DNA from 2 places in the Cronobacter universalis NCTC 9529 genome. Region 1 is predicted to be linked to the other one. Evidence: predicted binding sites of a transcription regulator. Region 1 holds the regulator's gene; the other holds the start of a gene.

Region 1 (12,205 bases):
ATTGATTTCAGACCCTGCGGCAGAAGTGCGGCTACTTTCCCATATCTCGATGAAAAGCGGTATTCCTTTACCGCGTTTCGTTACGCTTATCGTGTATGCAGGATCACCGCCGCGCCCGCGGCGAGCCGCAGCGTCTGCCCTTCCAGCGCGCCGTCGCCCTCTTCGCGCGTCCAGGTTTTATCGTCAAGCAGCGGCGAGAACGGCAGCGTCACTTCGCAGGCCGCGCCGCGGTTCAGCGCCACCAGCACCCGCTCCTGCTGAAAGACACGCGTAAACACAAAAACGTCGCCTTTCGCATACGCCACCTGGCACGCGCCGGAACGCAGCGCCCGGCTGCGATGACGCAGGCGCGCGAGCCGCTGATACAGCGCCAGCAGTTCGCCGTCCTGCTGCGCGTTATCCCACGGGAACGGCTGACGGCAGAACGGATCGTTGCCGCCCTCGACGCCCACTTCGTCGCCATAGAAAACGCACGGCACGCCGGGCCAGCAGAAAAGCCACACCACCGCCGCCCGCAGGCGCGCCGGGTCGCCTTTGGCGACCGTTTTAAAACGCGCGGTGTCATGGCTGTCGAGCTGGTTGAACATGCGTAACTGCTGCTGGTGCGAGAGCGCGGCGCGGTATTCATCCATCCAGCGGGCGCAGTCGGCGGCGTCAAGCCGCTGCGGCTCAAGCCCCTGATCCACGCCCGCGAGAAAACTCCACACCGGCGTCGTAAAACCGCGGTAGTTCATGGCCGCATCTTCCGCGTCGTTTTGCAGCCACTGGCGCGCGTCGCCGAAATGTTCGCCGAAGACAAACGCCTGCGGATTCACCGCTTTGGCCGCGCGAGTGATCCCCTCAACGTGGCGCAGGTTCTCTTTCGCGCCGCCGTTTTCACCCAGCATATGCACCACATCAAGCCGCCAGCCGTCGATGCTCCAGGGCGCTTTCAGCCAGTGCTTCACGACGCTCTCTTCGCCCGCGTAAATTTCCTCCACCACGCCAGGCTCGGCGAAATCGAGCTTCGGCAGGCTGTCGTAGCCGAGCCAGCAGAAAGCATGGCCATCATCGGCAAAGGTGTACCAGTTGCGCGTCGGCGAGTCCGGGTGGTGGCAGGCGCCGTCCGCGCCGTGGTTCTGGCGATCGAACCACGGATGCGTGTCGCCGGTGTGGTTAAAAACGCCGTCCAGAATCAGGCGCATACCCGCCTCGCGCGTTTTTTCGCGCAGGCGCAGCAGCGCTTCATCACCGCCGAACTGCGGATCGACATGGCGATAATCGGCGGTGTCATATTTATGCACGCTCGGCGCGCTAAAGATGGGGTTGAGATAGAGCGCCGTGACGCCAAGCTTTTTCAGGTACGGCAGTTTTTCACAAATTCCGTCGAGATCGCCGCCGTAAAACGTCGAGCCGCCCGCCTCTGCGCTTACCGGCTCGTGCCAGTCGCGCAGGATGATGTCGTGCCCCTGCGCGTGGTGAAAATAGATGTTGTCCTGCTGCGCCCCGCGCGGCGTGCTGCGGGCGAAGCGGTCCGGGAAGATCTGGTAGAAAACCTGATCCTGCACCCACTGCGGGCCGTCATCCGGCGCGTCGATGGCGAAGAGCGCCAGCCGGGCGGGCGGAAACTCGCTCAGCCCCAGCGGGCTGAACCACTGCTGGCGATCGCCCCATAAGAGCTTAAAGCCGTAGCGGCGGCGCGGCTGGCCGTCGCCGAGCGGAATGCTCGCCTGCCACGCGCTGACCTGCGGATGCGGCGCGGCGCTCAGGCGCTTCATCTCAAAGGGCGTTTCTTCGTTATCGCGCTCGTAACGCAGTACAACTTTTTCCGGCAGCGCGTCGCCCGCAAGCCAGAGGGTGATCAGTAATTTCTCCCCCTGCCGGTGAATAAAGGGCGCAACGGGGAGATGCCAGGCATTCAACATACACTTTGATCCTTAATCGACAGAAAACAGGCGCATCTTTCCACAGGGGCAACCGCGCGCCTTCCTCATTCTGGACTTTATTGGGGGAGGAGACGGGAGGCGGAGAAACAGAAGTGAGCGTAGAGCGAAAATGACATCCCCGCCAGGCGGCGGGGATGAAAGGGCGCGTTATGCGGAAAGTCGGGCGTCGCGACGGCGTTTAAACACCCAGCCCACCAGCAGCAGCGCAATCCACGCGAAACCGACGTAGAGCGAAATGCGGGTATCCGGGTGATAGCCAATCAGCGCGATGATAAACGCCAGGAAGATCAGGCCGACGATAGTGGTCGCCACGCCGCCCGGCACTTTGAATTTCAGCGTGTTGACTTCATCCGCGCTCAGACGGCGGCGGAACGCCACCTGCGAGAGCAGGATCATTATCCAGACCCAGACGGTCGCAAACGTCGCGAGCGACGCAATCACCAGGAAGACGTTTTCCGGCATGATGTAGTTGAGGTACACCGCCAGCAGCATCGCGAAGCACATTACCACTACCGTCACCCACGGAATGCCGCGGCGCGAGGTTTTGGCGAACACTTTCGGCGCGCTGCCCTGCTCGGCCATGCCGTGCAGCATACGGCCCACGCCGAAGACATCGCTGTTAATCGCCGACAGCGAGGCCGTCAGCACCACGAAATTCAGAATGCCCGCCGCAACGGTTATCCCCATATGCTGGAACGTCAGTACAAACGGGCTGCCGTTGGTGCCGACTTCATTCCACGGATAGATGGACATAATCACGAACAGCGTGCCGACGTAGAACACCAGAATACGCAGCGGTACGGAGTTAATGGCGCGCGGAATCGATGTGGCCGGATCTTTGGCTTCACCAGCGGTAATGCCGATAATCTCAATGCCGCCGTAGGCGAACATCACCATTTGCAGCGCCATCACGGTGCCAATCCAGCCGTTCGCGAAGAAGCCGCCGTTACTCCAGAGATTATGGATGCCGGTCGGCTGGCCGCCGTTGCCGATACCCCAGATGATGATGCCGATACCGGCCGCGATCATGATGATAATGGTGGCGACTTTAAAGAACGAGAACCAGAACTCCAGCTCGCCGAACACTTTCACGCTCATCAGGTTAATGGCGCAGATGATAAGCACCACGCTCAGCACCCAGACCCAGTGCGGCACCGTCGGGAACCAGACGCCCATATAGATGCCGAACGCGGTAACGTCGGCGATGGCGACGATCAGGATTTCAAAGCAGTAGGTCCAGCCGGTGATATAGCCTGCGAGCGGGCCGAGGTTATCCTGCGCATAGCGAGAGAATGAGCTCGCCGCCGGGTTATGTACTGACATCTCGCCGAGCGCGCGCATGATGATATACGCCGCCACGCCGCCAATGATGTAAGCCAGCAGTACGCTCGGGCCCGCCATTTTGATGGCGTCCGCCGAGCCGTAAAACAGGCCGGTGCCAATCGCTGAACCCAGCGCCATAAAGCGGATGTGTCTTGTACTCAATCCGCGCTTGAGCTTGTTCTCGTTTTCCATCTTTCCAGTACCACGTCATACAATAAAAAACCACGGAGCCAGGCCCCGTGGTTCAACAATCAACCGACGATCAGTGTGCGGTGGAAGTCACGCTCCGTCCGGCCGTACGATCCCAGACCGCCGCCGCCAGCGCAATCGCGACGGTCGGCAGCAGCCAGGCCAGCCCCTGATCCGCCATCGGCAGTTTCTGAGTCCAGGCCGGAAGGATACCGCTTATTGCCGAGGCTTTCACCCCATCAATCAAACCGAACAGCAGACTGACCGCCATCGCCGGGGCGATAACACGGCCCGAATTATGCCACCAGCCGCGGGTAAAGCTCAGTACAACGAGTGCGATACACGGCGGATAGATGGCCGTCAGCACCGGAATAGAGAACTGAATCAGCTGGCTTAAGCCAAGGTTCGACACCACCATGGAGAAGAGCCCCAGAATAAACACCAGCGCGCGGTAAGAGAGCGGCAGGTACTGCGCGAAAAACTCGGCGCAGGCGCAGGTCAGGCCGACCGCCGTCACCATGCACGCCAGGAAGATCAGCGCCGCCAGCAGGAAGCTGCCCGCGCCGCCAAAGGTGTGCTGAACATACGCATGCAGAATCGCCGCGCCGTTCGCGGATTGATCAACAAGCGTCGCGCTGTCAGAGCCGAGACGGAACAGCGCCAGGTAGAGCAGCGTCAGGCCGACGCCCGCCATCAGGCCCGCGAAAATGGTGTAGCGCGTCAGTAGACGAGAATCAGACACGCCGCGCGAACGGGCCGCGTTGACGATAACAATCCCGAACACCATCGCGCCGAGCGTATCCATCGTCAGATAACCGTTCACGAAGCCGTTGGAGAACGCCGCTTTCTGATAGGTCTCTGTCGCCACGCTGATATCGCCCGCCGGCCAGACAATCGCCGCTACAGACAGCACCACCAGCGCGATGATTTTCAGCGGCGCCAGGAAGTTGCCCACGGTATCCAGCAGTTTGCCCGGATAGAGCGACACCAGAATCACCAGCGCGAAATAGACCAGGCTGTAGATGAGCAGCGGCAGCGCACCGTCGCCGGTGAGCGGCGCAATACCCACTTCAAACGACACGGTCGCGGTGCGCGGTGTGGCGAACAGCGGCCCGACGGCCAGATAGCAGACGGTCGCCAGCAGAATGCCCGCCACGCGGCCAATCGGATGGCTCAGGCTGTCAACGCCGCCGCCGACTTTCGCCAGCGCCACCACGGTCAGCACAGGCAGACCAACGGCCGTGATCAGAAAGCCGATCGCCGCCATCCAGACATGCGGACCGGCCTGCAAACCAACCATGGGAGGGAAAATGATATTGCCCGCGCCAACGAACAGCGCAAAGGTCATAAACCCCAGTGCGATAATGTCGCGCGATTTTAAGTGATGGGTCATAAGATTTACTGCCTGTGGATGTGGTGTTGAAATTGAATAATTTTTTACCGCCAGTCACCTGACGAAAACGCCGCTATTTCCAGGGCTGACAGCGGGATATGCTTCCCGATTACGCTGGCGAAGAATTGTTTTTCGATTTACCCCGTAAAAACAGTCGGTCTGGCAAGAGCAGGGGCGCAATTTAAACGCTTATAACGTTTAAAGGCAAGACGGGATCGTAAAACCAGACCTTTATGCCAGATCTAAGTTTCAGGGCAGTGATAAAATCTGAAATCGTAAAAAACCTCCGGCGATTCGCGCGAGCAAAAAAGCGCCAAACGCTGAAAAAAGCGTTCAAAGGCGATGAAAAAATGAATAAGGCCAGCTTATGGCTGGCCTTGGAAAGGAAGCTTTACGAATTAAACCGCAGAAACGGTTCTGGCGGGCGATGTCACAATCAGCCGCTCCGGCAGAAGGAACGAAAACGTGGTGCCTTTGCCTGGCGTACTTTCAATCTCCAGACGCGCGTCGTGGTGCGTCAGCGCATGTTTCACAATCGCAAGCCCCAGCCCGCTGCCGCCCGTCTGGCGCGAGCGCGCCTTATCCACGCGATAGAATCGCTCGGTGAGGCGCGGAATATGCTCCGCGGCGATCCCCGGCCCGGTGTCGGCCACGCTAAAACGCGCGCCGTTCGCCACATGCTCCCAGCGCACCGTAATGTGCGTGCCCTCGGGCGTATGGTTGACCGCGTTATAGACCAGGTTTGAAATCGCGCTGCGCAACTGCTCGTCGTTGCCGAGCACTTTGAGCTGCGGATCGACCTCAAACGTGAAGGTATGCTTCTGCTGGCTCAGCGTCTGCGCTTCGCGCTCCACCACCCGCAGCATCAGCGGCACGTCTATCGTTTCGTTGAGTTGCATCGCGGGCGCCGCCTCGATTTTCGAAAGCGTAAGTAGCTGTTTCACCAGCCCTTCCATACGGAAGGTCTGCTCGCGCATCGTATGCAGCGCTTTTTCACGCAGCGGCCCTTCGAGCGTCTGCTCGTGCATCATCTCCAGATAACCCTGCAAGACGGTCAGCGGCGTGCGCAACTCATGGCTGACGTTCGCGAAAAAGTTACGCCGCGCCCCTTCGAGCTGATGCATCTGCGTGACGTCGCGCGCCACCATTAACAGCTGATCTTCGCTGTACGGCATCACGCGAAATTCAAGATGACGCCCGTTGTTGAGCACCAGATGCAGTGGCCGGTTAAACTCCTGGCCGCGCAGATAGCTGGTGAATTCCGGGTAGCGCAGCAGGTTTAAGATGTTCTGGCCGTTATCGTCAGGCCAGCGCAGGCCAAGCAGCTGTTGCGCAAGACCGTTGCACCAGAAGATGACGCCCTCTTCCGTGGTCAGCACCACGGCGTCCGGCAGGGATTCCGCGCCGCTGCGAAAGCGTTTGATAAGATTGCCCAGTTCGCGGCGGCGTTTCTTATTGCGCAACTGCATCTGGTGCAGGCCGTAGAGCAGCGGCTCCCAGCTGCCGCTGCCGGGCGGCGGCGTCATGCTGCGATCGACCCACAGCCACCAGGAGAGGCGCAACAAATTCCAGAAATGCCAGATAAGCAATCCGGTCACCGCCGCCAGTAAAAACCATGCCAGATAGCCGAATATCGCCCCGAGCACCAGCGCCGGAATACAGCAAAAAAACAGCTCCAGCACCAGTCTTTTCCATGACAGCCGTTCCAGCACGCGTCACACTCCTGTTTTGGGTTTAAAAACGGGTTGAGAACCGATAACCCGTACCGCGCACCGTTTGTACCATTCTGTCATGACCGCTCTGTTCCAGCGCCTTACGCAGGCGACGGATATGCACATCCACGGTACGATCTTCCACATACACGTTGGTGCCCCAGACGTTATTCAGCAACTGTTCGCGGCTGTAAACGCGCTCCGGGTGCGTCATAAAGAAATGTAACAGCTTGAATTCAGTCGGCCCCATATCGAGAGGACTTTCGCCGGTCATCACCCGGTGCGATGACGGATCGAGGCTTAAGCCCTGCATTTCGATGACTTCATCCACCGCCATCGGCGAGATACGGCGCATGACCGCTTTAATACGCGCCACCAGCTCTTTCGGGGAGAACGGTTTGGTAATGTAATCGTCGGCGCCCGTTTCCAGCCCACGCACGCGATCTTCTTCCTCGCCGCGCGCGGTCAGCATCACCACAGGGATCTCGCGGGTCAGCGCTTCGCGTTTGATATGTTTAATAAACTGGATCCCCGATCCGCCGGGCAGCATCCAGTCCAGCAAAATCAGATCGGGCCAGGGCTCATTGAGTTGATTCACCGCACTGTCATAATCTTCCGCTTCCACCGGCTGGAAGCCGTTTTGTTCCAGTACGAAACACACCATCTCGCGGATAGGTGCTTCATCTTCAACGACCAGAATACGTCTCGCCATGATTCGCCCTGTTAAATAAAGTAAACAGTATGTTATGCGGCGCCATTATGCGTCAGATTTATGACAGATTTATGAAAAAGATGACCGTAAGATGACCTGTCAGCACGCCGGGAAAAACCCGGCGGCGCGACGAAACAGGACACCCGCGGTACTGGATGTTTATAATCCCCTTCTCGCTTTTTCGCCACAGGGCATCCCATGCGTATTCTGCATACCTCAGACTGGCATCTTGGTCAAAATTTTTACGCCAAAAGCCGCGCCGCCGAACATGAAGCCTTTCTCGACTGGCTGCTGAACGCCGCGATAGCGCATCAGGTGGACGCCATCATCGTCGCGGGCGACATCTTCGATACCGGCGCGCCGCCAAGCTACGCGCGCGAGCTCTACAACCGCTTTGTCGTCAAACTTCAGGCGGCGAACTGCCCGCTTATCGTGCTCGGCGGCAACCACGATTCGGTCGCGACGCTCAATGAATCCCGCGAACTGCTGGCCTGCCTGAACACGCAGGTTATCGCCAGCGCTCAGCTCACGCCAGAAACGCAGGCCACTCTCTTATACCGCCGCGACGGCGAGCCGGGCGCGGTGCTCTGCCCGGTGCCGTTTTTGCGCCCGCGCGACGTGCTGCGAAGCCTTGGCGGGCAGTCGGGTCGTGAAAAACAGCAGCAGTTGCTGGAGGCCATCAGCCTGCACTATCAGCAAAGCTATGAGGCCGCCTGCGCGCTTCGCGGCGAGCGCAACCTGCCTGTTATCGCGACCGGCCATCTTACCACCGTCGGCGTGACCAAAAGTGACGCGGTGCGCGACATCTATATAGGCACGCTCGACGCCTTCCCGGCGGACCGCTTTCCGCCCGCCGATTATATCGCGCTCGGGCATATCCACCGCGCCCAGAAAGTGGCGGGCTGCGAGCATATCCGCTACAGCGGCTCGCCGATTGCGCTGAGCTTTGATGAAACCGGCAAAGAGAAAAGCGTTTATCTGGTGGAGTTCGCCGACGGCAAACTGCGCGACGTCACGGCCCTGCCGGTGCCGGTCAGCCAGCCGCTGGCGGTGCTGAAAGGCAGCCTGGAGTCCATTACCGCGCAGCTCGAACAGTGGCGCGACGCGCCGGACGAGCCGAAAGTCTGGCTCGATATCGAAATCGACACCGCCGAGTTTCTGCATGATATGCACCGTCAGATAAGCCTGCTCACCGAAAGCCTGCCGGTGGAGGTCGTCCTTCTGCGCCGCAGCCGCGAAATGCGCGAGCGCGCGCTCGGCACGCTCAGCACCGAAACGCTCAGCGAGCTGGGGCCGGAAGAGGTGTTTGAGCGCCGCCTGGAGCTGGAAGCGCTGGAGGAGCCGGAGAAAGCGCGCCTGCGCACGCTCTTCGCCCGCACGCTGGAGAGCCTGCACGAGGAGGACGAGGCATGAAAATCTTAACCCTGCGGCTGAAAAACCTGAATTCGCTGAAAGGCGAATGGAAAATCGACTTTACCGCTGAACCGTTCGCAAGCAACGGACTCTTCGCCATTACCGGCCCGACCGGCGCGGGCAAAACCACGCTGCTGGATGCCATCTGCCTTGCGCTCTACCACCGCACGCCGCGCCTGAACGCGCTGTCGCAAAGCCAGAATGACCTGATGACGCGCGACACCGCCGAGTGTCTGGCGGAAGTGGAGTTTGAAGTCAAAGGCGTCGCCTGGCGCGCCTTCTGGAGCCAGAGCCGCGCGCGCGGCCAGCCAGATGGCAATTTACAGGCGCCGCGCGTAGAGCTGGCGCGCTGCGAAGACGGTAAAATCGTCGCCGATAAAATCAAAGACAAACTCGACAGAATTGCCGCGCTGACGGGGCTGGATTACGACCGTTTCACCCGTTCGATGATGCTCTCGCAGGGGCAGTTCGCCGCCTTTCTCAATGCCGAAGCAAAAGCGCGCGCCGAACTGCTGGAAGAGCTGACCGGCACGGAAATCTACGGCCAGGTCTCGGCGCGTATTTTCGAACAGCATAAAGAAGCCCGCAGCCAGCTTGAGAAGCTCGAATCGCAGGCGCAGGGCGTGCGCCTGCTGGACGAAGCGCAACGGGAAAGCTTAACCACAGGTTTGCAGGCGCTCACTGACGAGGAAAAAACGCTGCTCGCCCGCCAGCGCCAGTTACAGCAAGAACACCTGTGGCTGACGCAGCGCACCGCGCTTGCCAGCGCGCTCGACGCGGCGCGCCATGCGGCGGCGGCGGCGGATCAAGCACTACAGGCCGCCGCCCCGGATCTGGCGCGGCTTGAGGCGGCGCTACCGGCGGAAAAACTGCGTCCGGCCTGGCTGCGCTGTCAGGAGCTGGAAACCGCCTTTATCGCGACCAGCCGCCAGTATGAAGAAGTAAGCGTTCGCTTACAGGAAAACCAGCAGCGCCGCCGGGAGATCCGCCAGGCCGCCGCGCAACAGGCGCAGGCGCAGACGGCAGAACTCACGCAACTCGGCCAGTGGCTTGCGGAGCACGACCGCTTTCGCCTCTGGAGCAGCGAGCTCGCGGGCTGGCGCGCGGTGCTGGCGCAGCAAAAGCGCGACCGCGAACAGTTGCGTACGCTGAACGAGACGCTCGACGCCACCCGCCGCAAGCGCGACGCGCTGCCGGACGCCGGGCTTGCGCTCTCGCCGGAGGACGCCGCGCAGGCGCTGGCGCAGCTTAACGAGCAGCGCCCGCTGCGCCAGACGCTTTCAATGCTTCAGTCAACTTTCGCGCCCCTGACGCGCCGTAAAGCACGCCTGCAGGAAGCAAACGGCGCTCTGCAAACGCAGATCCAGCTCGCCGAACAGCAGCTGGCGCAAAAGCGTCAGGATTACAAAACCAAACAGCAGGAGGTGGAGCGCGCGAAAGCGGTCTGCGATCTGGATCAGCGCATCGCAAGCCTCGTTGAAGAGCGCGCGCGCCTGCAACCCGGCAGCCCTTGCCCGCTCTGCGGCGCGACCGAACACCCGGCTGTGGAGGCGTACCAGGCGCTGAAACCTGACGCGAGCCGCCTGCGTCTTGCGCAGCTTGAGCAGGAGAAAGAGCAGCTCGGCACCGAGGGCGCGGCGCTGCGCGGCCAGCTCGACGCGCTGATGAAACAGCGCCAGCAGCAGGAGAGCGAAGCGGCAAGCCTGCTGGAAGAGGAGCAAGCGCTCACCTCGCAATGGCAGACGCTGTGCGCCGCCGCCGCCCTGGATTATGCGCCGGGCGACGATCTCACCCCCTGGCTTGACGAGCAGACCCGCCGCGAACAGCAACTGCACCTGCTGCGCGAGCGCCAGATGCTGGAGGCCACGCTTGAGGGCACGCAGCGTCAGATCGCTTCGCTTAAAGCCGCCTGCCAGACCCAGCAGAACGCCCTGCGCGAACAGCTCGACGCCTTCTCCCTGCCCGCGCCGGATGACGACAACCCCGCGCCGTGGTTCGCCGAACGCGAAGAAGAGGCGCGCCGCTGGCAGCAGTATCACGAACGCCAGCAACGCCTGCGTGAACAGCTTTCCGCCTGTGAAGCGCTGCTGAGCCTGTTGCCGCAGGAGGGCGACGCGCAGGCGGCGTCGCTCGCCGCAGACGACCTGCCGCGCGCGGGCCAGGAGATCCATACGCGCTGTTTATCGCTGGAGGCGCAGTGGCAGACGCTCGGCGCGCAGCTTCTGCAGGAGCGCGCGCGCTACCAGAGCGCCGTGCAGGCGTTTGACGCGGCGCTTGCCGCAAGCCCGTTTGCGGATAAAGCGGCGTTTCTCGTCGCCCTGCTGGACGACGCCGCCCGCAGCCAGCTCGAAGCGCAGAAACAACGGCTGGAGCGCGAGCGCGAAACGCAGCAGACGCTGCTCGCGCAGGCGCTCCAGGCGCTGGAGCGTCACCTCGGCGCGCGCCCGGCTTCGCTGGATGAGCAGGCTGACGCTCAGCAGAGGGAGGCCTTGCTCACGGCAGTCACGGAGCAGCTGCGCGATAACACCACGCGCCAGGGGGAACTGCGCCAGCAGCTGCGCCAGGATGAAGAGAGTCGCACGCAGCTGGCCGCGCTTCTCGGGCAGATTGACGAAGCGCGGCGCGACGCCGACGAATGGGGCCAGCTCAACCATCTGGTCGGCTCGCAGAAAGGCGATAAATTCCGTAAGTTCGCCCAGGGGCTGACGCTGGATAATCTGGTGTGGCTGGCCAATAACCAGCTGACGCGCCTGCATGGCCGCTACCTGCTTAAACGCAAGCTGAGCGAGGATCTGGAGCTGGAAGTCGTCGATACCTGGCAGGCGGACGCGGTGCGCGACACCCGCACGCTTTCCGGCGGCGAAAGCTTCCTGGTGAGTCTCGCGCTGGCGCTGGCGCTCTCGGATCTGGTGAGCCACAAAACCCGCATCGATTCGCTGTTCCTGGATGAGGGCTTCGGCACGCTGGACGCCCAGACGCTCGATACGGCGCTGGATGCCCTGGACGCGCTGAACGCCAGCGGCAAAACCATCGGCGTCATCAGCCACGTAGAGGCGATGAAAGAGCGTATCCCGGTGCAGATCAAGGTCAGAAAGATTAACGGCCTTGGCGTGAGCCGCCTGGCGCGGGAGTATCAGGTCGACTAAGGCCGGAAAACAAAAGGGGCCTCGCGCCCCTTTCTTTTATATTAACGCACCACGGGCCAGAGCCACGCCGCGCCGCGCACGCCGCTGGAATCGCCATGCGCCGCTTTGCGCACCGGCGTTTCGCACTCGCCGCCGAATACCCAGTGTTTCATCAGCGGCGGCACGGTTTTATAGAGCCGGTCGACATTGCTCATGCCCCCGCCGAGCACAATCACATCCGGGTCGAGAATATTGACGATATGCGCCAGCGATTTCGCGAGCCGCATCTCGTAGCGGCTGAGCGCAAGCTCCGCCAGCGCGTCCTGGGCCTCCACCAGCCGGATGATTTCGCTGCCCTTGAGCGGCTGGCCGCTTAAGCGATGATAGTCCGTCGCGAAGCCCGTGCCGGAGAT
Region 2 (12,205 bases), 1.1 Mb from region 1:
TAAGCAGGACATCTTAAGGATTATCTGACCTCAAAAACGGTTAACATCCGAGTTTTCGACCAGCGCAATAGCCGCATATCAATTGATAATTCTTATGGCGGTTGATATAAAGGAAAGACCGGCACGTCATGGGGTGGCATATGGATATTAAGGTTTTGAGGAATCTGCTGAAAACCGCGCAGATGGGTTCGTTAACCTGCGCCGCGGAAGAGGCTAACCTCACCATTCAGGCGCTGGCGGCGCAACTCAACAAAGCGGAAGAATATTTCGGATTTAAAATATTTAACCGCAATAATAAAGGCGTGGTACTAACCCCCGAGGGCACGCATTTACTGCCCTATATTATGAACGTCGTCAAAACCTCCGAACATCTGCGCCTGAAAGCCGAACAGCTCAAGAAAAGCACCACGACGCCCATTCGCATTGCCCTCAACAGCACGTTCTCTGTCGATACCAACAAAAAAATCATTAACTTTATGATCGACAAACTGAGCGACTACAGCGTGATTTTCAGCACGTCGGAATCGCCGGAAAATCTGGTGAAAATCGCTAAAGACGAGACGGATATCGCGGTCGTGCTGGGCGGGAATGTGCCGCCAGGCTTCTACAGCATTAAATTAACCGGGCTGCATATCAAAGTGATCGCCGCCTGCTCGGCGGAAAACGCAGCGACCGCCACGACGCTGGTGCAGCCGCTGGCGGAGTGCCCGTACTCAGCGAGCTTTGATAAATTTACCGCCCTGCATAAGCCACTGCTGCAGGAGACGAGCGTGATTTTCTCCGGCAGCGAGCTGATTACCGTTTCTTTAATGAAGAGTTTTAGCAGCATCGGGATTATTTCTCAGGAACTGGCGCAGTCGAACGGACTGAACATTTTGCCGGGCTTTGAGGATGTCCTTGATGTGCATCTGATAATGAAAGAGCCGATTCTGACCGAGCACGATCTGGAGTCGTTCTATAACAATGTGGTGCATCTGCCCGAGATCCCGCTGACGGCTTAAACGGCGTTGTCCACTGTCGCGAAGGCGCAGGATGGCGCCTTTTTACCGGTGCGGTGCCTCACGGTGTGCGATAATTTTGTAAAAGTCCGTACAGAGTACTTTTCAGCGTTCGCATTAGGCATTAAAACCTAAATATTAGCGGACTGATGAGTTGCAGATTACGCATTTACCATTTCGATAATTACCCGTTACTGACCATTATCATGGAGTGAAAAATGGCAACGCACTTTGCAAGAGGGACGCTTGGCCCCGAATTCAGTCTCTCTCCGCGGCTTTCCGCCGACGCGCTGAAAGCCGCGCAATGCCTGCCGGAACACCGCCGCGGCCGCTTTCTTGCGTCGCGCTCGCTGCTGGCAGAGCTGGTGTTTATGCTTTACGGCATTCCGGTGCTGCCCGAAATCGTAGTGAATGAGCAGGGCCGCCCGCGCTTTACCGACGCCGGGCTTGCCGATTTCTCGCTCGCCCATACCGGCAATATGCTGGGTGTGGCGATTACCACAGAAGGCTGTTGCGGGCTCGATATGGAATTGCAGCCCGCCACGCGCACCTTTACGCATCCGCTCGCGCCGCAAACCGGCCACACGCTCAGCAAAAATGAAACCATCTGGATAGATAATCAAAACGACCCGCTGGAAGCGCGCACGCAGCTGGTGACGCTGCGCCGCAGCCTGCTGAAGCTGACGGGCCAGCAGCACGACGACGGCCAGCAGTTCCAGCTGTTGCCGGGCTCCGGCAAGCTGCGCGTGGCGCAGTTTCCGCTGGTCGAGGCCGCCTGCGACGCCGAAGACGTGCTGATCTGGACGGTCGCGGTATCGCCTGCCATTGAAAAGCTCTATCTGTGGGAATATGACAGCGTGCAGGGCTGGCGCAGCCTGCCGGATATGCGCAAACGCAGCACCAGCCCGGATACGCGTCTGATGCGTTTTACCAGTTTGCCCTCGGAAAAAGCGATGATTATCAACTAATCTGCTTTAACCATCCTGGAGGTTTCTATGTCTGACACGCTAAAAGTAGTGACGCTGATTGGCAGCCTGCGCAAAGGCTCCTTTAACGCGATGGTGGCGCGTACGCTGCCGAAACTGGCGCCCGCCGGTATGACGGTGGCTGAGCTGCCCTCTATCCGCGACATCCCGATTTATGACGCCGATATCCAGCAGGAAGACGGCTTTCCGCAGACGGTGGAAGCGATAGCCGCGCAGATCCGCGAGGCGGATGGCGTGGTGATTGTGACGCCGGAGTATAACTATTCGGTGCCGGGCGGGCTGAAGAACGCCATTGACTGGCTGTCGCGCCTGCCCGACCAGCCGCTCGCGGGCAAGCCGGTGCTTATTCAGACCAGCTCAATGGGCGCGATTGGCGGCGCGCGCTGCCAGTATCATCTGCGTCAGATCCTGGTGTTTCTCGATGCGATGGTGATGAACAAACCGGAGTTTATGGGCGGGGCGATTCAGAACAAAGTGGATACGCAGACCGGCGAAGTGGTGGACCAGAGTACGCTGGATCACCTGACCGGCCAGCTGACCGCGTTTGCGGAATACATTAAGCGGGTGCGCCGCTGATAATAAAAAGGCCAGCGATTCGCTGGCCTTTTTGATTAATGCGCGTCGATAAAGACGATTTTCAGCAGGAACAGCAGCGCCACGACCAGCACGCAGGCGTTCAGATCGCGCAGGCGACCGGTGAAAATCTTCATCACGCAGTAAGAGATAAAGCCCAGCGCGATGCCTTCGGTAATCGAGAAGCTAAACGGCATCATGACGGCTGTGATAAACGCCGGCACGGCCTCGGTCAGGTCATCCCACTTCACGCGCGACAGGCTGGACGTCATTAGTACGCCAACGTAAATCAGCGCGCCCGCGGCGGCGTAAGGCGGCACCATACCCGCGAGCGGCGAGAGGAAAATCACCAGCAGGAACAGCAGGCCGACCACGACCGCGGTAAGGCCGGTGCGCCCGCCAATGGAGACGCCGGACGAGGATTCGATATAGGCGGTCACAGACGACGTTCCGATAAACGAGCCCGCCACAGAGGAGATGCTGTCCACATACAGCGCCTGCTTCATGCGCGGGAATTTGCCGCTTTCATCGGCAAGCCCGGCTTTATCGGTCACGCCAATCAGCGTACCGGAGGAGTCGAACAGGTTGACCAGCATAAACGAGAAAATCACGCCGGCGAGGCCGATATCCAGCGAGCCCGCGAGATCGACATGGCCCAGCACCGTCATCACGCTCGGCGGCTCTGACACCACGCCTTTGAAATGCACATCGCCAAACGCCAGGCCCAGCAGCGTGGTCACGACGATGGAGACGAGCACCGCGGCATGAATATTGCGGGAAGCAAGAATCGCGATGATAAAGAAGCCCAGCACGCCAAGCAGCGTGGTGTGGGAGGTGAGATTGCCGATAGTCACCAGCGTCTCCGGGTTCGCGACGATAACGCCCGCGTTTTTAAGCCCCATCATGCCGATAAACAGACCGATACCGCTGGTGATCCCGATACGCAGGCTCACCGGAATGTTAGCGATCATCCAGTAGCGCACGCGGAAAATGGTCAGCAGCAGCAAGCCCACCGCGCCCCAGAAAATCGCGCCCATCCCTACCTGCCAGGAGAGCCCCATTGCGCCAACGACCACAAACGCGAAGAAGGCGTTCAGGCCCATCGCCGGCGCCAGCGCGACCGGCAGGTTTGCCAGCAGGCCCATCAGAATGCTGCCGAACGCGGCGATAAGACAGGTGGTTACAAAGACGGCGCTGGTATCCATCCCAGCCGCGCCGAGGATCTGCGGGTTCACAAAAACGATATATACCATCGTCAGGAAGGTGGTTACCCCGGCAATGACCTCGGTGCGGGCCGTGGTGCCGTGTGCGCGTAACTTAAACACGCGCTCAAGCAATCCCTGCCCTTCGGTCTGGGACGTCGGTTGTTGGCTCATTCTCTAATTCCGTACAAGGAGGGGAAAAATTCGTCGCTATCCTATACCAAAACGGCGCGATATTGACGGTCGTCACAGACTTTTTTTCATTGAATTTGCTTATACGGCATCGATTGCGTGACGCAAAGCGCTTAGAGTAATCGTTCAACTTGCAACAACAGGAAACGGCATGTCCCGAATTGAAGCGGTATTTTTCGACTGCGACGGTACGCTGGTGGATAGCGAAGTGATCTGCTCCCGCGCCTATGTGCATATGTTCGCAAGGGCAGGCATTACGCTTGACCTGGAAGAGGTGTTTAAGCGCTTCAAAGGCGTAAAGCTCTACGAAATCATTGATACAATCAATGCCGAATATGGCGTGCGGCTGGAGAAAGCCGAACTCGAACCGGTCTACCGCGCGGAAGTGGCGCGCCTTTTTGACGCAGAGCTGGAAGAGATCCCCGGTGCGGCGGCGCTGCTTGAGAAAGTGACGGTGCCGATGTGTATCGTCTCAAACGGCCCGGTGAGCAAAATGCAGCAATCGCTCGGGAAAACCGGCATGCTGCGCTATTTCACCGGCAAGCTGTTCAGCGGCTACGATATTCAGCGCTGGAAACCCGATCCGGCGTTGATGCATTTTGCCGCCGATGCGATGCAGGTGAATGTAGAGCGCTGCATTCTGGTGGATGATTCCGCCGCGGGCGCAAAAGCGGGCATCGCCGCCGGGATGCAGGTGTTTTACTTCTGTGCCGATCCGCATAACCCGCCGCTGGAGCACCCCAATGTGACGGTGTTTACCGATCTGGCGCAGTTGCCTGCGCTGTGGCGGGCGCGCGGCTGGGATGTGACGCGCTGATTTGCGGGTGATGGCGGGTGCGCTTCGCTTACCCGCCGTACGAAGGGGTTGCTAATTTTGTAGGGTGGGTAAGCGCAGCGCACCCACCTTTAACGCCCCACCGACTCCCGTTAAAAAATCTTCTGCACCCACTCGGCGTACGCCGGACGCCATACGGCCATCTCATGGCCCAGCCCCGGATAAACGTGATACTTAAATTTCACGCCGTCGCGCTCAAGCTCGGTTTTCAGCCCGGCGATATCCCGGCCCGTCACGCTGTCTTTATCGCCCACCACCAGCGTAAAGTTCCGCAACTGTCTGTTCACCTCGTCCGCGCGGGAGAGCTGTTTCGTCACGTCGTCATTCGGCACCGTGGCGGTGGTCACGCCGCTCAAGGACGCCAGCCAGCCAAAGCTTTGCAGATGCGACATGCCGGACACCAGCGCCTGGTAGCCACCCTGCGACAGCCCCGCCAGCGCGCGCCCCTGCGCATCCTGGCGCACGTTAAATCGCTGCCCGATCAGCGGAATAATATCGTTCATCAGCTCCTTATCCGCCGCGCGGGCGTTAAGCGGATAGAAATCTTTGCGTCGCTCGGCGGGCGGGAAGTTCTCCGGCACCGCGTCGGCGATATCCGTTTCGGTATCCGGGATAACCACCAGCATCGGTTTGATTTTGCCCTCCGCCAGCAGGTTATCCATCATCTGCGGGATACGGCCCTGAGTGACGGCGGAAAGGCCGGTATCGCCAAAGCCGTGATAGAAGTAGAGCACCGGCAGCGGCTCGCTTTCGCGGCTGTAGCCCGGCGGCGTCCAGACATATACCCGCCGCTCCGATTTCAGCGCGCCGGAGTGGTACGTCAGCGTGCGCAGATCGCCGTGCGGCACCGCCCGGTCATCAATAATGCTGCCCGGCACCAGAATCAGCGAGGTATTCGGCTGGCGCTGCGGTTTCACATACGGGTTGCCGGTATCGATGGAGCGAAACCCATCGACGTCAAAGAAATACTCGTGCAGATCCGGCTTCATCGGCGCGCTCTTCCAGCTCCAGACGCCGTTCGCCTCTTTTTGCATCTCATGCGACACTTGGCTGTCCGCCGTCGCGCCGAGCACGACCGCCACGCGCTTCGCATTGGGCGCGAACAGGCGGAAGGTAACGGATTTATCGGGGTTCACCTGGGTGATGTAATGGCTGACCGGAATGGACGGATCGGGCGTTGCCGGCAGCGGCGCGCTGAACGCGGATAAACTGGCGCAGCCAATCACGGCGGCGATAGCGAGAGCGGTACGGGAAGGTAATTTCACGGATTCATCCTTTTATAACGGGCTCGGTAACCCCTTATAGTATTGAGTAAAATCCGCAAAAGGAGCGACGCGCGCCCCAAAATTGCCCTCGCGCGCGGCGAGGGCGGCAGGCTTATTCTTTCGGATCTTTACCGGCGAGCAGTTTATCCAGCTCGTCGCCGCCCACATGGCGGAAATCCTGGCCCTTCACGAAATAGAAAATGTATTCGCAGATATTCTGGCAGCGATCGCCGATGCGCTCGATAGAGCGGGCGCAGAAAAGCGCGGTCAGCACGCTCGGGATCGTGCGGGAGTCTTCCATCATGTAGGTCATCAACTGACGCACGATGCCTTCATATTCCTGGTCGACTTTTTTATCTTCGCGATAGATACGCACCGCTTCGTCGAGATCCATACGCGCGAAAGCGTCCAGCACGTCATGCAGCATCTGCACGGTATGGCGGCCAAGCGACTCCAGGCTCACCAGCAGCGGCTGGTGCTGATGCGAGAATTTCTCCAGCGCGGTGCGGCAGATTTTATCCGCCACATCGCCGATGCGCTCCAGCTCCGCGATGGTTTTAATAATGGCCATCACCAGACGCAGATCGCTCGCGGTCGGCTGGCGCTTGGCGATGATGCGCACGCAGGCTTCATCGATCGCCACTTCCATCATGTTGACCTTTTTGTCGCCGTCGATGACGCGTTTGGCCAGTTCGCTGTCCTGGTTGTGCATGGCGGTAATCGCATCGGAGAGCTGCTGCTCCACCAGCCCGCCCATGGTCATCACCTGGGTGCGAATGTATTCCAGCTCAGCGTTGAACTGACCGGAAATATGTTTATTCAGATTCAGATTATCCATTTAGCACTCCACATGCCCGATAAATTCAAAAGCGGCCCACATGAGATATCCGGGCATATCAACCGTAGCGACCGGTAATGTAGTCTTCGGTCTGTTTCATTTTCGGCTTGGTGAAGAGATCGTCGGTATTGCTGTACTCGATCAGCTCGCCAAGGTACATAAACGCCGTGTGATCGGAACAGCGCGCCGCCTGCTGCATGTTATGCGTCACGATAACCACGGTGTAATCCTGCTTCAGCTCGGTGATGAGCTCTTCGATACGACCCGTGGAGATCGGGTCCAGCGCCGAACACGGCTCGTCCAGCAGCAGCACTTCCGGACGGATAGCGATGCCGCGGGCGATGCACAGACGCTGCTGCTGACCGCCGGAGAGAGAGTATCCGCTCTGGTGCAGTTTATCTTTGGTTTCGTTCCATAAGGCGGCCTTGGTCAACGCCCACTGCACGCGCTCGTCCATATCGGCGCGGGAGAGTTTTTCAAACAGACGCACGCCAAACGCGATGTTGTCGTAAATCGACATCGGAAACGGCGTCGGCTTCTGGAATACCATGCCCACTTTCGCGCGCAGCAGCGCGATATCCTGGGAGTGGTTCAGAATGTTTTCGCCATCCAGCAGGATTTCGCCTTCCGCGCGCTGCTCCGGGTAGAGCTCAAACATTTTGTTGAAGGTACGCAGCAGCGTGGATTTACCGCAGCCAGACGGGCCGATAAACGCGGTCACTTCGTTTTTGGCGATATCCAGGCTGATGTTTTTCAGGGCATGGAATTTCCCGTAGTAAAAGTTCAAATCGCGAACCTGAAGCTTGCTCGGGGCCGTGTTAACCATACTCATCTCAATCGTTTTCCTTATCCGGCGTCGCGAAACGCCACGCCGTCAAAAAATTAACCGTGTTTACGTTTGGCGAACAGCACGCGCGCCAGGATGTTCAGCAGCAGTACGCAAAGGGTGATAATCAGCACGCCTGCCCAGGCCAGCTCTTGCCATTCGGCGAACGGGCTCATGGCGAATTTGAAAATCGTCACCGGCAGGTTGGCGATAGGCTGCATCATGTCCGTGCTCCAGAACTGGTTAGAGAGCGCGGTAAAGAGCAGCGGCGCGGTTTCGCCCGCGATACGCGCGACCGCCAGCAGCACGCCGGTCAGGATGCCCGACACGGAGGCTTTAAGCGTAATGGCGGAGATCATCTTCCACTTCGGCGTGCCGAGCGCGTAGGCCGCTTCACGCAGACTGTCCGGCACCAGCTTGAGCATGTTCTCGGTGGTGCGGATAACAATCGGCACCTGTAACAGCGCCAGCGCAATCACGCCCGCCCAGCCGGAGAAATGTTCCATCTGCGCCACCACGATGGTGTAGACGAACAGCCCGACGACGATAGACGGCGCCGAAAGCAGAATGTCGTTAATAAAGCGGATGACTTCCGCGAGAAACGACTTGCGGCCATATTCCGCAAGATAGATACCCGCCATGATGCCCAGCGGCGTACCGATAACCGTCGCCCACAGGATCAGCAGGCCGCTGCCCGCCAGCGCGTTCGCCAGCCCGCCGCCCGCGGTGTTCGGCGGCGGCGTCATCTCGGTAAACAGCGCCAGCGACATACCGTCAAACCCGCGCGATACCGTGGAGATTAAGATCCAGATAAGCCAGAACAGGCCGAACGCCATCGTCGCCATAGAGAGCGTGAGGGCGATGCGGTTTTTCATACGCCGCTTCGCCTGCATTTTGCGGCGAGATTCCGCAAGCTCCGTGGTGTTTTGCAGTTCCATCGTCGCCATTAGCGCGCCCCCTCGTTTTTCGCCAGACGCATAATCATCAGCCTGGAGATGGCCAGCACGATAAAGGTGATCACAAAGAGGATCAGGCCCAGCTCCATCAGCGCCGCCACATGCAGCCCGGATTCCGCTTCGGCGAACTCATTCGCCAGCGCCGAGGTGATGCTGTTGCCCGGCATATAGAGCGACGGGCTGTCTAGCTGGTAGGTGTTGCCGATGATAAACGTCACCGCCATGGTTTCGCCGAGCGCGCGGCCGAGACCGAGCATGACGCCGCCGATCACCCCGTTTTTGGTAAACGGCAGGACGATGCGCCAGATAACTTCCCAGGTGGTGCAGCCGATGCCATAAGCCGACTCTTTCATCATCACCGGGGTCTGTTCGAACACATCACGCATAACCGCGGCGATGTAAGGGATGATCATGATGGCGAGAATGACGCCCGCCGCCAGGATGCCGATACCGAACGCCGGGCCCGAAAAGAGCGCGCCGATAAACGGGATCGCAGAAAGTACGTTGCCGACCGGCTCCTGGAAATAGGTCGCGAACAGCGGGGCGAAGATAAACAGCCCCCACATGCCGTACACGATACTCGGGATAGCAGCCAGCAGTTCAATGGCGATACCCAGCGGACGCTTCAGCCAGCCAGGCGCCAGTTCAGTCAGGAACAGCGCGATGCCAAAGCTTACGGGAACCGCTATCAGCAACGCGATAAACGAGGTCACCAGCGTGCCGTAAATCGGCACCAGCCCGCCGTAGATATCATTAGGGGCATCCCACTCTTTGGTCCAGAGGAAGGAAAAACCAAATTTCTGGATGCTTGGCCAGGAGGAGAAGATAAGGGAGACGATAATGCCGCCCAGCAGCAATAGCACAATCAGCGCAGCCAGACGAACCAGCGCGCTGAAAATCATATCGCCCTTTTTACCGGGGGGGTTAAATACAGGCTTGGTGGCAGCCATATTTCACTCTTCAGTTAAACTCTGTTTTGAATGATGCCCGGCAGCGTGATGCGTACCGGGCCTACAAAAACAGCATGTTACCGGATTTTTGTAGGGCGGATAAGCGAAGCGCCATCCGCCATCATCGGTAAATCTCGATCAATACAGCGCTTTACCGCTGCTGTCTTTCACGTTGGTCTTCCATGCGGCGCGAACCTGCTCAACCACGCTGTCCGGCAGAGAGGCGTAATCCAGGTCATTCGCCTGTTTCGCGCCTGACTTGTAGGCCCAGTCGAAGAACTTCAGCACTTCGGCGCCCTGCTCAGGTTTCTTCTGCTCTTTGTGAACCAGAATGAAAGTGGTAGATGTGATTGGCCACGCGTCGTCGCCTTTCTGGTTGGTCAGATCCTGCGCGAAGGATTTGCTCCAGTCAGCGCCTTTGGCGGCGTTGGCGAAGCTCTCTTCGGTCGGCGCGACCGGTTTGCCGTCAGCGGAAACCAGTTTGGTGTAGGTCAGGTTGTTCTGCTTGGCGTACGCGTACTCCACGTAACCGATAGAGCCCGGCAGACGCTGTACGAACGCGGCGATACCGTCGTTACCTTTACCGCCAAGACCGGTCGGCCAGTTAACGGTAGAGCCAGAGCCGATTTTGGATTTCCACTCGTCGTTCACTTTCGCGAGATAGCTGGTGAAGACGAAGGACGTACCGGAACCGTCAGCGCGGCGCACCACGGCGATATTCTGAGAAGGCAGTTTTTTGCCCGGGTTCAGTTTGGCGATCGCCTCGTCATCCCACTTCTTGATTTTGCCAAGGTAGATGTCGCCGAGGGTTTTGCCATCCAGCACCAGCTCGCCAGACTTGAAGCCCGGCAGGTTAACCGCCAGCACCACGCCGCCGATCACGGTCGGGAACTGGAAAAGACCTTCTTGCTGTAATTTTTCGTCAGAAAGCGGCGCGTCAGAAGCACCAAAATCAACCGTGTTAGCAATGATTTGTTTAACGCCACCGGAGGAGCCGATACCCTGGTAGTTTACCTTGTTACCCGTTTCTTTCTGGTAGGTATCCGCCCATTTGGCATACACCGGCGCCGGGAATGTTGCGCCCGCGCCAGTCAGACTTGCTGCCGCGAATGCGGAAAAAGCGCTCAGAGATAAGGTCGCGGCGACAACAGTTGCGACGGTGGTACGCATAACTTTCATAATGTCTCCTGCTGGTGTTCGTAATTTATTGTTTCGTGGCTACGGTGAGCAAAGTAGGACAGTTTGGTGACAGATAAATGTACGAATTATGACAGTTTTATGACAATGAAAAAGATGCAGAAATGTCTTACTTAACCTTCTGAATAATAATGCTTTTATAATTCCGCAACCCGCCCGTCATTTATAAGGATAGCCGTAATGATAAAAAAAATGTCACTTTTCTCCGCAGCGTCATTACTTACTTTTTCATCAATAAGTTATGCCGCGCCGGTTCAACTGGATGACCACAGTACCCGTATTCACGGCGCGCCGGTGACGATATTTACCGGCGATGGCGTCGTGGCACCGTCTAACGTCGATATCTCGGATGTGGAAAAGGCCGTCGAGGCGTATAAGCGCAAAGAGCAAAACCGCTATTCGGACGACAGAAAAGATAGCGATCTGGAAAATCGCGTGCGGGCGCTGGAGCAGGAAAACGACAAGCTGTCCCGTGAGCTGGACGATTTAAAACGCAAGATTAAATAAGCGATGCGCTCCCTGTATAGCGACAGGCAGGGAGCTTAATCATTTTATCGGTCAGGCTTATCGCGATGTTTTGCCCGTTTTAAGGCGCGTTTTTCCGACGGACGCTGAAGGGCGTTGGTATGAGCGCGTCGCATCTTGTTCGCCAGACACCAGCGGCCCAGCCTGAACATCTCCTCACTGTTCATCATACGCCAGGCGGCCCACACCAGCAGCGCGCCCGCGCTCCAGCAGAGCCAGAACACACCGGAGAGCGGACACAGGATCAATCCGGCAGCCAGCGTTACCAGGCTTAACGCCGCATGAAAAAACGCGCTGTAGAGAAACAGCTGCAAACCGCGGCGCCGCCCTTTTTCTATCATCAACGTCACGAGTATCAGCAGCACCAGCCAGATAACGCCTGAGAGTATCCACAACACAGAAAAAGCGGGCCGCAGCGCGGCGAGATTGAGGACGGCACTCAATGCCATGGCATAGACGCACCCCACCGGCACTCGCCAGAAACGGCGCGAGCCGATAATGCGGACATCGGGCAGATCGTGGCGCTCGGCCATTTTAAGTTTGAGCTTATGCAGCCTGCGGTGGGCGATATCGTCATCCACCTCTGCGCTGTAGGTAATGAGCTGATAAAACCGCGTACCGGCGAGAAAGCGCTTTAGCGACATAACATCCCTTTCCGTGACGTTAAAAAAAAGAGGCTGCCTTCCGGCAACCTCTTCAGAGCATAACACGCGCGAGAAGGCGTTATTCCACCGTAACGGATTTCGCCAGGTTACGCGGCTGGTCAACGTCGGTGCCTTTGATCAACGCGACATGATAGGCCAGCAGTTGCAGCGGAACCGTATAGAAGATCGGCGCGATAACCTCTTCAACATGCGGCATC

The links. The regulator PhoB, encoded in region 1, activates phosphate uptake and scavenging genes when phosphate is short. The targets are predictions, from matches to a motif close to CTGTCATAAAACTGNCNNAT.
Region 2: the regulator PhoB is predicted to act here: its motif matches at 10,887-10,906, upstream of pstS (phosphate ABC transporter substrate-binding protein PstS).

The regions. Positions count from the first base shown of each region.
Region 1 is NZ_CP012257.1:1,057,674-1,069,878, reverse strand. Features, by position in the region: gene AFK65_RS04855 (DUF2339 domain-containing protein) at 1-2, opposite strand, end outside; gene malZ (maltodextrin glucosidase) at 87-1,904, opposite strand; gene proY (proline-specific permease ProY) at 2,073-3,440, opposite strand; gene brnQ (branched-chain amino acid transporter carrier protein BrnQ) at 3,511-4,830, opposite strand; gene phoR (phosphate regulon sensor histidine kinase PhoR) at 5,229-6,542, opposite strand; gene phoB (phosphate response regulator transcription factor PhoB) at 6,565-7,254, opposite strand; gene sbcD (exonuclease subunit SbcD) at 7,453-8,667, shown strand; gene sbcC (exonuclease subunit SbcC) at 8,664-11,813, shown strand; gene mak (fructokinase) at 11,855-12,205, opposite strand, start outside.
Region 2 is NZ_CP012257.1:4,286,215-4,298,419, reverse strand. Features, by position in the region: gene AFK65_RS19880 (LysR family transcriptional regulator) at 141-1,001, shown strand; gene AFK65_RS19875 (4'-phosphopantetheinyl transferase family protein) at 1,217-1,966, shown strand; gene AFK65_RS19870 (NADPH-dependent FMN reductase) at 1,994-2,560, shown strand; gene AFK65_RS19865 (NCS2 family permease) at 2,596-3,933, opposite strand; gene yieH (6-phosphogluconate phosphatase) at 4,103-4,768, shown strand; gene AFK65_RS19855 (alpha/beta hydrolase-fold protein) at 4,879-6,009, opposite strand; gene phoU (phosphate signaling complex protein PhoU) at 6,164-6,889, opposite strand; gene pstB (phosphate ABC transporter ATP-binding protein PstB) at 6,948-7,721, opposite strand; gene pstA (phosphate ABC transporter permease PstA) at 7,772-8,662, opposite strand; gene pstC (phosphate ABC transporter permease PstC) at 8,662-9,621, opposite strand; gene pstS (phosphate ABC transporter substrate-binding protein PstS) at 9,760-10,800, opposite strand; gene AFK65_RS19825 (hypothetical protein) at 10,999-11,325, shown strand; gene AFK65_RS19820 (hypothetical protein) at 11,370-11,987, opposite strand; gene glmS (glutamine--fructose-6-phosphate transaminase (isomerizing)) at 12,067-12,205, opposite strand, start outside.